Regions from separate parts of the Streptomyces sp. NBC_00289 genome, predicted to be linked through region 2. Evidence: riboswitches for the same ligand, from Rfam matches in the RefSeq annotation. Region 2 holds a riboswitch; each other region holds the start of a gene.
The links. Region 2 has a riboswitch for cyclic di-AMP ahead of OG985_RS10640 (peptidoglycan DD-metalloendopeptidase family protein). Riboswitches for the same ligand answer to the same signal wherever they lie in the genome.
Positions count from the first base shown of each region.

Region 1: another riboswitch for cyclic di-AMP. It lies ahead of OG985_RS14230 (M23 family metallopeptidase); the one in region 2 lies ahead of OG985_RS10640 (peptidoglycan DD-metalloendopeptidase family protein).
Region 3: another riboswitch for cyclic di-AMP. It lies ahead of OG985_RS27240 (transglycosylase family protein); the one in region 2 lies ahead of OG985_RS10640 (peptidoglycan DD-metalloendopeptidase family protein).

Region 1 covers NZ_CP108046.1:3,100,516-3,103,783, forward strand. Annotated here, with positions in the region: gene OG985_RS14225 (GntR family transcriptional regulator) at 16-711, opposite strand; gene OG985_RS14230 (M23 family metallopeptidase) at 965-1,729, opposite strand; cyclic di-AMP (ydaO/yuaA leader) riboswitch at 1,743-1,908, opposite strand; gene OG985_RS14235 (M16 family metallopeptidase) at 2,111-3,268, opposite strand, start outside.
Region 2 covers NZ_CP108046.1:2,233,020-2,236,287, reverse strand. Annotated here, with positions in the region: gene OG985_RS10645 (alpha-galactosidase) at 1-915, shown strand, start outside; cyclic di-AMP (ydaO/yuaA leader) riboswitch at 1,221-1,378, shown strand; gene OG985_RS10640 (peptidoglycan DD-metalloendopeptidase family protein) at 1,383-2,342, shown strand; gene OG985_RS10635 (DUF6250 domain-containing protein) at 2,626-3,268, shown strand, end outside.
Region 3 covers NZ_CP108046.1:6,004,382-6,007,649, reverse strand. Annotated here, with positions in the region: gene eno (phosphopyruvate hydratase) at 1-636, opposite strand, end outside; gene OG985_RS27240 (transglycosylase family protein) at 977-1,684, opposite strand; cyclic di-AMP (ydaO/yuaA leader) riboswitch at 1,688-1,854, opposite strand; gene OG985_RS27235 (transglycosylase family protein) at 2,052-3,050, opposite strand; gene OG985_RS27230 (cytochrome P450) at 3,219-3,268, opposite strand, start outside.

The sequences.
Region 1 (3,268 bases), 870 kb from region 2:
TATACGGCGCCTGTGTTAATGCCGCAGGCCCGACATGTTTACGGGAGGTTGCGAGTTCCTCACACGGTCCGGGCGGTCAGCGCCCCCTCCGAAACGCAACCGGTGCGCGGCCGTCGCCCGCTCCGTGTGCAGCGCCGTGACCGCCCGCGCGCGCTCACTGTCACCGCGCGCCACGGCGTCCACGATCGCGCCGTGCTCCGCCCAGGAGTCCACCGGGTCGGCGGGCGCGTCCACCAGGAACATCCAGGCGATCTTGTGGCGCAACTGGGTCAGCATCGAAGTCATCGCCGGGCTGCCGGAGGCCTGGGCGAGCGTCTCGTGGAACCAGCCGCCCAGGGAGCGCAGGTCCTCGCTGTTGCCCCGCCTGGCCCGCTCCTGGCCCAGCCGCACCAGGCCGCGCAGCACCTTGAGGTGGGCCTCGGTACGCCGCTGGGCGGCGCGTGAGGCGCCGAGCGGCTCCAGGAGCATGCGCATCTCGAGGAGGTCGGCGCCCTCCTGCTCGGTGGGCTCCGCGACGCACGCGCCCGCGTGCCGCCGGGTCACCACGAAGCCCTCGGCCTCCAGCGTGCGCAGGGCTTCGCGGACGGGGACGCGGGAGACGCCGTAGCGACGGGCGAGCAGTTCCTCGGTGAGGCGGCTGCCGCGCTCGTAGACACCCGCGACGATGTCGTCCCGGATCGCCGTGCACACCGAGTGCGCCGGAATACGCATGACCGACCTCCGCCTTAATCCCCGTGAAACGTCGACGATTGACGTGTGTTCAGTGACTCTATTGCAATGAGCGGGAATTTCCGACGGCGGACCGGAATCCATGGATATTTTTTGGACAGTGGGGGGTCTGAAACGCCGAAAACCCCGGCTGGAGAGCCGGGGCTTCGGGAAGTGCGGCCTGCCGTCAGACCTTCACGGCGGGCGGGGCCGGAATGCTCGGCGGACGGCGGTCCGACCTGCGCGGCGGCGCGTGTCAGACGCTCACGCCGTGCGAGCGCAGGTAGGCGAGCGGATCGATGTCCGAGCCGTACTCGGCGGTCGTACGGGCCTCGAAGTGCAGGTGCGGGCCGGTGACGTTGCCGGTCGAGCCGGAGAGGCCGATCTGCTGGCCGGGAGTGACCGTCTGGCCCACCGAGACGCCGATGGACGACAGGTGGCCGTACTGGGTGTACGTCCCGTCGTGCATCTTGATCACGATGTTGTTGCCGTAGGAGCCGCCCCAGCCGGCCTCGACGACCGTGCCGGAACCGACCGCGTGCACGGACGTGCCGCTCGCGGCGTGGAAGTCGATGCCGGTGTGGCTGCCGGAGGACCACAGTCCGCTGCTGGCCTGGTAGCCGGTGGAGACGTAGGAGCCGGTGACGGGGAGCACGAAGGTGTTGAGACGCTTGCGCTCGGCTTCGCGAGCGGCACGCGCCTTGGCCTCGCGGGCCTTCTCCGCCGCGGCGGCGGCCTCCCTGCGCGCGGCCGCCTCGGCGGCCTCCCTGCGCGCGGTGTCCTCGGCGGCCTGCTCCTGGGCCACTGCCTGAGCGTCGATCTTGGCGGCGAGCGTGTCGCCGATGGTGATGACCGGGGTGAGGCCGGTCTGCTCGACGGAGGGCTCCGCGGCGAGCGCCGGAGCGGCGAGGGTGCCGACGACACCGGTGGTGGCGAGCGCGGCGACGCCCGCCGCGCGGACGGTGGTGCGGTGCACTCGGCTGGGACGGCGGTGCTTCCCGGTGGCGCGGGTGAACGCCATGTGGTGGCTGTTCCTTTCCTTCCTTCTCGCCTACCGGGTTAGCTGACGGGTTCGGAGCAGGAAGGTCTCCTACGGACCCCCTCGCTGGCGCGCGGGCGTCCGATTCACCCCAGGGACTCTCGATGTGGGTCCCCGGCTCCCCTGGCTCGCGCCGTACGGGGACTCGGCGATGACTGCCCGGTGCCGCGGATGCGGCGCGGTGCCTGACGGACAGCCGGCATGACGCTAAACGGGGCCGCTTTCAATCCTCAAACGGATCAGGCTTTTTGTAGCGCACGCCACAGGGCAGACAGGCAACCTCTCCCTCAATTCGGACATACGGAGGCCCTGATGACTCCTCAGTCACCAGGGCCTCACAGGCGCGTCCGGCCGCCCGGTGCCCTACTCGGCGGAGACCACGGTGACTTCGCCGATGCCGAGGGCTTCCACGGGCTCCTTGATCTGAGCCGCGTCACCGACGAGGACGATGACCAGACGGTCCACCGGGAAGGCGCTCACGACCGCCGCGGTGGCCTCCACGGTGCCGGTCGCGGCGAGCTGCTGATACAGCGTCGCCTGGTAGTCGTCGGGCAGGTGCTGCTCGACCTGGTCGGCCAGCGTGCCCGCCACGGCCGCCGCGGTCTCGTACTTCAGCGGCGCCACACCGACCAGGTTCTGCACGGCGACATCGCGCTCCGCGTCCGTGAGCCCGCCCTCGGCCAGGGTACGGAGCACCGCCCACAGGTCCGCCAGGGCGGGACCCGTGTTCGGGGTGTCCACGGAGCCGCTGATGGCGAGCATCGCGGCGCCCGTGCCGTCCGGCGTGGACCGCAGGACCTGCCCGAACGCCCGCACGCCGTAGGTGTAGCCCTTCTCCTCGCGCAGGACGCGGTCCAGGCGGGAGGTGAGGGTGCCACCGAGGCAGTACGTGCCGAGCACCCGCGCGGGCCACACGCGGTCGTGCCGGTCGGGGCCGACGCGGCCGATGAGCAGCTGCGTCTGGACGGCACCGGGGCGGTCCACGATGACGACCCGGCCGGTGTCGTCGGCGGTCACGGGCGGCACGGGCCGCGGCTCGGCCGTGGAGCCGGTCCAGACGCCGAGGGTCTCGCCGAGCAGTGCGTCGAGGTCGACGCCGGTGAGGTCACCGACGACCACGGCGGTCGCGGTGGCCGGCCGGACGTGCTTCTCGTAGAAGGCGCGTACGGCCGCGGAGTCGATCGCGGTGACCGTCTCCTCGGAGCCCTGGCGCGGGCGCGACATGCGCAAGGTCGCCGGGAACAGCTCCTTGGAGAGCTCCTTGGCGGCGCGGCGGGACGGGTTGGCCAGCTCGTGCGGGATCTCGTCGAGCCGGTTGCGGACGAGGCGTTCGACCTCGCTGTCCGCGAACGCGGGTGCCCTGAGGGCGTCGGCGAGCAGGTCCAGCGCCTTGGGCAGACGGGAGACCGGTACTTCGAGGCTCAGGCGGACGCCGGGGTGGTCGGCGTGCGCGTCGAGGGTGGCGCCGCTGCGCTCCAGCTCGGCGGCGAACTCCTCGGCGGAGAGCTTGTCGGTGCCTTC
Region 2 (3,268 bases):
GACAGCGACCTCTACCGGGCCCATCCGGACTGGGTGCAGTTCCAGCCGGGACGAAAGCGGACGGAACTCCGCAATCAGCTCGTACTGAACCTCGCTCGTGAAGATGTCCAGAACTATCTCTGGGAGCAGCTCGACGGACTCCTGTCCAGCGCCCCGATCGACTACGTCAAATGGGACTTCAACCGCTGCTTCACCGACGCCGGCTGGCCCGGCGAGCCGTACCCGCAGCGGTTGTGGGTCGACCACGTGCACGCCCTGTACCGCCTGTTGGACCGGCTGCGGGCGGCCCACCCGGGAGTCGCCTTCGAGTCCTGCTCCGGTGGGGGCGGCCGGATCGACCTCGGCGTCCTCGGCCGTACCGACCAGGTGTGGACCTCCGACAACACCGACCCGCTCGACCGGCTCGCCATCCAGTACGGGTTCAGTCAGATCCACCCCGCGCGCGTGATGGCCGCCTGGGTCACCGACAGCCCCAACACGCAGCTCAACGGCCGGGTCAGCTCGCTGCGCTTCCGGTTCGTGAGCGCGATGGCGGGGGTTCTCGGGGTCGGCGGTGACCTCTCTCGGTGGACGGAGGAGGAACTCGCCGAGGCGCGGGAGTGGGTGGAGCTCTACAAGGAGATCAGGCCTCTCGTGCAGCGCGGCGAGCTGTACCGGCTCCGTCCCCCGAGCGGCGGGCTGAGCGCCGTGCAGTACGTGCTCGGGGACGAGGCCGTCGTGCTCGCCTGGCTCCAGGCGCAGAGCCACGGTGAGCCCGCACCGGCGCTCCGGCTGCGCGGACTGGACCCGACAGCGACGTACGAATGCCGCGAAACGGGCGAAGTGCACCGAGGTGCGGTGCTGTTGCATCACGGATTGCGTACGGGATTGCGCGGCGACTTCGATGCGACGCTTTTCCGTTTCCGTCGCATCTGATCTGTCTGTCCGAATTGGCGCCTTCATTCCAACTCCGTGTGGAATGTGGGCTCCTGGGGTGGCGTGCGTGAGCAGCGTCATATTCGTGACCGTGAGTCGCCCGTCATGTTCACGTAATTCGCATGCTTTTCCAGGGCGTTCGGTCAATGCGGGTGCCTTTTGTTCCACGGAGGGTGACCGGTAATTCCCCGAAATGCGCAAAGGAAACGCATGCGCGGGGAACCGCCGCTTGTTCCTTCGCGTCCCGGTCGCTTACGTTCACCACCGATCCGGACGGACGCCCAATCCTGCCACCGCCCGGAGCCCGCACACACCCACCCGTCCATGGCAGGAGCGGGGGACCCACAGGTACAACCGCCTGTTCCGGTCTCCGGAACGGCTAGGGGTAAAGCCGCGTTTCGGCGCGGCCGGGCATCTCCAGTCCGCACCCGACAGCTCACCTCGCAGGCGCCGGAGAGGAATTCGCCATGCCCGCGAAGGGTAAGCACCGCCGTCCCAAGAGCCAGCGTTTCACCCGCTCGATCGCCGTCGCCGGAACCGGCGGCGCCGCGCTCGCCCTCCCGCTTCTGGGGGCCACCGGCGCCCATGCGGCCACTCCCCAGTCGGTTGCCCAGAACGTTTCGGAAAAGGCCGCTCAGTCCGCTCCCGTCACCGGGACGAAGGCCGCCGAGAAGAAGAGCACCACCAACAACGCGGGCACGCGGACCTATTCGGTCCGGGCCGGTGACTATCTCTCGAAGATCGCCGACGAGCAGAACGTCAGCGGTGGCTGGCACCGGCTCTACCAGGACAACCGGGCGGCCGTCGGCGAGGACCCCTCGCTGATCCACCCCGGCCTGAAGCTGAGCATCGGCAAGAAGGCCGCGACGAGCACGCCGAGCACCACGAAGACCAAGTCGTCCTCGTCCTCGTCGGCCAAGTCGTCCTCCAAGTCGGCCGCGAAGTCCTCGTCGTCCGCCTCCTCCTCGTCGAACACGACGGCCGCGACCAAGGCCGCCGAGTCGACGAGCACCTCCGGCGGTGACGTCCTCCCGGTCAGCGGTGCCACCGTCGGCACGGGCTACCGCGTGGCGGGCGGTATGTGGTCCAGCGGCTACCACACCGGCGTCGACTTCGTCGTCCCGACCGGTACCTCGCTCAAGGCGGTCGGCGCGGGCACGGTCGTCTCGGCGGGCTGGGGCGGCGCCTACGGCAACCAGGTCGTCATCAAGCTGGCCGACGGCTACTACGCGCAGTACGCCCACCTGTCGCAGCTCTCCGTCTCGGCCGGCCAGGCCGTCGGCGCGGGCCAGCAGGTCGGCCTCTCCGGTGCGACCGGCAACGTGACCGGCCCGCACCTGCACTTCGAGATCCGCACCACGCCGGACTACGGCTCCGACGTCGACCCGATCGCCTACCTGCGCGCGCACGGCGTCGCCGTAGGCTGATCCCCGCACCACCCCTGCCTGACACGCTGCCGAAGGCCGGACCCCTATCCCCTGGGTCCGGCCTTCGGTGTGTGTGGCGTTCATGATCGTCGTGTTGCGGTCGTGTGGCGCGGGACCTCGGGGTGTCGACAGGAGGGACGGGGTGGGACACAGTGAACTCCGTTGCGGGCAAGCGCTTTCCGTCCGTCGGTGGAGGTCTGCCCGCGACCTCGACGGCAGCGGGGCCGGACGCGCCCCGGAGCCCTCCCGCACCACTCCCGCCCACCGAAGGAGCCGTACCCCCGTGACGACCACGCGCAGAGCCTTCGGCGCCCTGACCGCCGGCGCCGCCCTGGCCGCCCTCGCCCCGGCCGCCACCGCGAGCGCCGCGCCCCGCCACCGCCGCCTGATCGCCCACGACGACTTTCGTCACGGCCTCGGCCGGTGGGCCGTCGAACTGGAGCAGGGCGGGACCGTCACCGCCTCCCGCGGCACGCTGGACGTCGACGTGCCCGCCGGGGCGACGATCTGGTTCACGCAGCGGCTCACGGGGCCGTACGTCATCGAGTACACCGCCACGCCCGTCTCGGAGGGCGGGGTCAACGACCGGGTCTCGGACCTCAACAACTTCTGGAACGCCCTCGACGTCCGCTCGCCCGACGACCTCTTCGCCACCCCGAGGGGCGGGGCGCTCGCGGAGTACGACCACCTCAGGACGTACTACGTCGGCTACGGCGCCAACGGCAACACCACGACCCGGCTGCGCCGTTACGTCGGCGAGGCCGGCGTGCGTCCGCTGATCTACGACTACACCGAACCGCTCCTCGTGGCGAACCGGCCCCACCATGTCCGGATCGTGTCCGACGGTTCGACCGTGCGGTGGTGGAACAACGGACGGCTCGTCTTCGACTTCGCCGACCCGCAGCCGTACACGAGTGGGCACTTCG
Region 3 (3,268 bases), 3.8 Mb from region 2:
CGGGGCGAAGCCGCCCTCGTCGCCCAGGCCGGTGGACAGGCCCTTGGTCTTCAGCACCTTCTTGAGGGTGTGGTAGACCTCGGCGCCCCAGCGCAGGGCCTCGGAGAAGGACTCCGCGCCGATCGGGGCGATCATGAACTCCTGGATGTCCACGTTGGAGTCGGCGTGCGAGCCGCCGTTCAGGATGTTCATCATCGGAACGGGCAGCAGGTGCGCGTTCGGGCCGCCCAGGTAGCGGAACAGCGGCAGGTCGCTGGCCTCGGAGGCGGCGTGGGCGACGGCGAGGGACACGCCGAGGATGGCGTTGGCGCCGAGGGAGCCCTTGTTGTCGGTGGCGTCCAGGTCGAACATGGCCTGGTCGATCAGGCGCTGCTCGGTGGCGTCGTAGCCGACGAGCTCCGGGCCGATCTGCTCGATGACGGCGAGGACGGCCTTCTCGACACCCTTGCCCTGGTAGCGGTTGGGGTCACCGTCGCGGAGCTCGATGGCCTCGAAGGCACCGGTGGAGGCGCCGGACGGGACGGCGGCACGACCCGTGCTGCCGTCGTCGAGGCCGACCTCGACCTCGACCGTGGGGTTGCCTCGGGAGTCCAGGATTTCCCGGGCTACGACGACGTCGATGGACGGCACGAGCATCTCCTTCTTCAGTGTGACGCGGGTACGGCCGGACCGTGGCCCGGCTGGTGCAGCGCCGCACGGGCTCTGCGGGACGAGCCTAACCGGCTCCGGCCCATCGGCCGGCCCGTCGGCCACGTCGTGGACAGAACCGAGAGTAAATTGTTTCCGAACGGAACAAAGAGGGGGCCCGTCCGGAGTGCGAAAAACAGCTCCGGACAGCACAAAGCCCCGCCCCGGTGCGTACGGGGGAAGACGCACCGGAGCGGGGAGCCCGTGGGGACGGGGGGTGACCCTCACGAGGCCTTCATCGTGAAGGACACGGATGTGAGGGCGCTGTGGTTCGGCTACGGGCCGGATGTCACTTCAGGTGAAGCTGCTGGCCCGGGTAGATGAAGTCGGCGTCGTCGACGATGTCCTTGTTCAGCTGGAACAGCTTCTGCCAGCCGCCCTTGACCTTGTGCTTCTCGGCGATCGAGCTGAGGGTGTCGCCCTTGACGACCTTGTACTCGCCGTCACCCTTCTTGACCTTCTTGCCGGTCGGGGTGCTGACCGTCTTCTTCGCGGCCGGGCGCTCCGCGGACCGGGAGGCCTGCTGCTCGCTGGTCGAGCGGGTGCTGTTCGAGGAGCTGCTGGAGCTGCCGGAGCTGCTCGAGCCGCTCGACGAGGAGCCGGAGCTGCTGCCACCGCTGTAGGCGGCGCTCGACAGGCCCTTGCCGCAGACCGGCCAGGCACCCTTGCCCTGGGAGGCGAGGACCTTCTCGGCGACGGCTATCTGCTGCGCCTTGGAGGCCTGGTTGGCGGTGGAGGCGTACTGCGTGCCGCCGTACGCGGCCCAGGTGGAGGCGGAGAACTGCAGGCCGCCGTAGTAGCCGTTGCCGGTGTTGATGGACCAGTTGCCGCCGGACTCGCACGCGGCGACGGTGTCCCACTCGGAGGCGGTGGCGGCGGAGGCGTTGCCGGCCGCCATGAGCGGGGCGGCGATGGCGACACCGGTGACGCCGGCGAGCGTGGCGACGCGGGTGGCCTTGGACGGGCGGCGGTGCTTGCCCTTGCCGGTAAACAGCATGGTTGATCCCCTCACCGACGCCTGCGAGGTGAGCTGTCGGGTTCGGGCCGGTTGAGTTGCCCGGCCACACCTCCCTGGGAGGCGTGGCTTAACCCCAAGCCGCTCCGGTCAACTACCCGGCGCGGCACTTACCTTGGGTCCCCCGCTCCTGCCTACGGCGCTTTACGCGACGACTGTTCCCGTACGGCCGCTGGCAGGATTCGGCGTTGCGGCAGCCGGGGCTCGTGTTGCCGAGCGGTCACGACCGTAGACATGCGATCCGGCGAATTTCAAAGACGATCAGGGCTTCTGAGAGTCATCCCACACTTTCACCAAAGCGGACATTCACCCACAAGTGCGGCGCGAACTCCCGTTGCTTTTGGCCCGGTTAGACACCGACTCGCAGGGTCTGACCGGGGGCGATGCTGCTGGGGTCGATGCCGATCGCGTCCTTGTTCGCGTCGTAGAGCGCGCGCCACCCGCCGTCGAGGCCAAGGGAGTCGGCGATGGACGCGAGCGTGTCCCCGAGGCGGACGGTGTACGAGTCGACGGGCGAGGCGTCACCCTCGCCGGCGACATGGCGGCCGGCCGAGGAGGTGGTGCCACTCGCGGCGTCCTCCGTGGCGCTGCCACCACGATGCCGTCCGGAACCGAGGGCTCCCGTGTCGACCAGGCTCGAAGTGCCCACACTCTGCTTGAGGTTGTCCGCTTCATCCTGCTTGGACACACGAGGAGACGAGCTGACGGAACTGTCCGAACCGTCCTTTTCCGTACCGGAATCGGCACTCTTGTCGCCGTTGGAGCCGGAGGCCGTATCGGACTTGGCCGACTTGTCCTTCTTGTCCTTGCCGGCGTCGGCGCTCGCCGACGTTCCGGACGGAGTGGGCGACGCCGAGGGCGACGAGGAGGACGAGGAGGATTCCGACGAGTCGGACAGGCCAGAGGACCCCGATGAGTCGGACGAGTCCGGCGAGCCGGTGCCCAGACCCGTGTCGATGTCGGCCGAATCCGAGTCCTTGCTGAGTCCGGCGAGCAGACCACACGTCGGCCAGGCGGTGATGCCCTGGTCGTCGAGCATCTTCTCGGCCACGGCTATCTGCTGGGAACGGCTGGCCTCGTCCGCGCTGGAGGCGTACTCGAGGCCGCCGTACTTCTCCCAGTTGTCCTGGGAGACCTGGAGGCCGCCGTAGTAGCCGTTGCCGGCGTTCTCGCTCCAGGAGCCGCCGCTCTCGCATTCCGCGACATGGTCCCAGGTGGTACCGGTGGCCGCGCTCGCCCCGGTGGCACCGAGGAGCGGGATCGCGATGGCGGAGCCGGTCACTCCGGCCGCCACGAGGAGAGCCGGAGCCTGACGGGGGCGACGGTGTCGACCGTTCCCGGAGAGCATGCGGAGACCTTTCGCAGGACAACAGTGGCCGCGCGACACATGAAGCTGGGGCATCGCGCTGATCCGTGAACGTATAGGCACACGATCACTTGTCACAAGTTAATGCCGCGTAGATCACGTGAACATCACAGACTTGAGGGCGTGTCACCTTTACGCAGGTGAGAGCAGTCATCGACGGGGTGTGAACTCCACCGGCAGCGTGCGCAGTCCGCGCATGA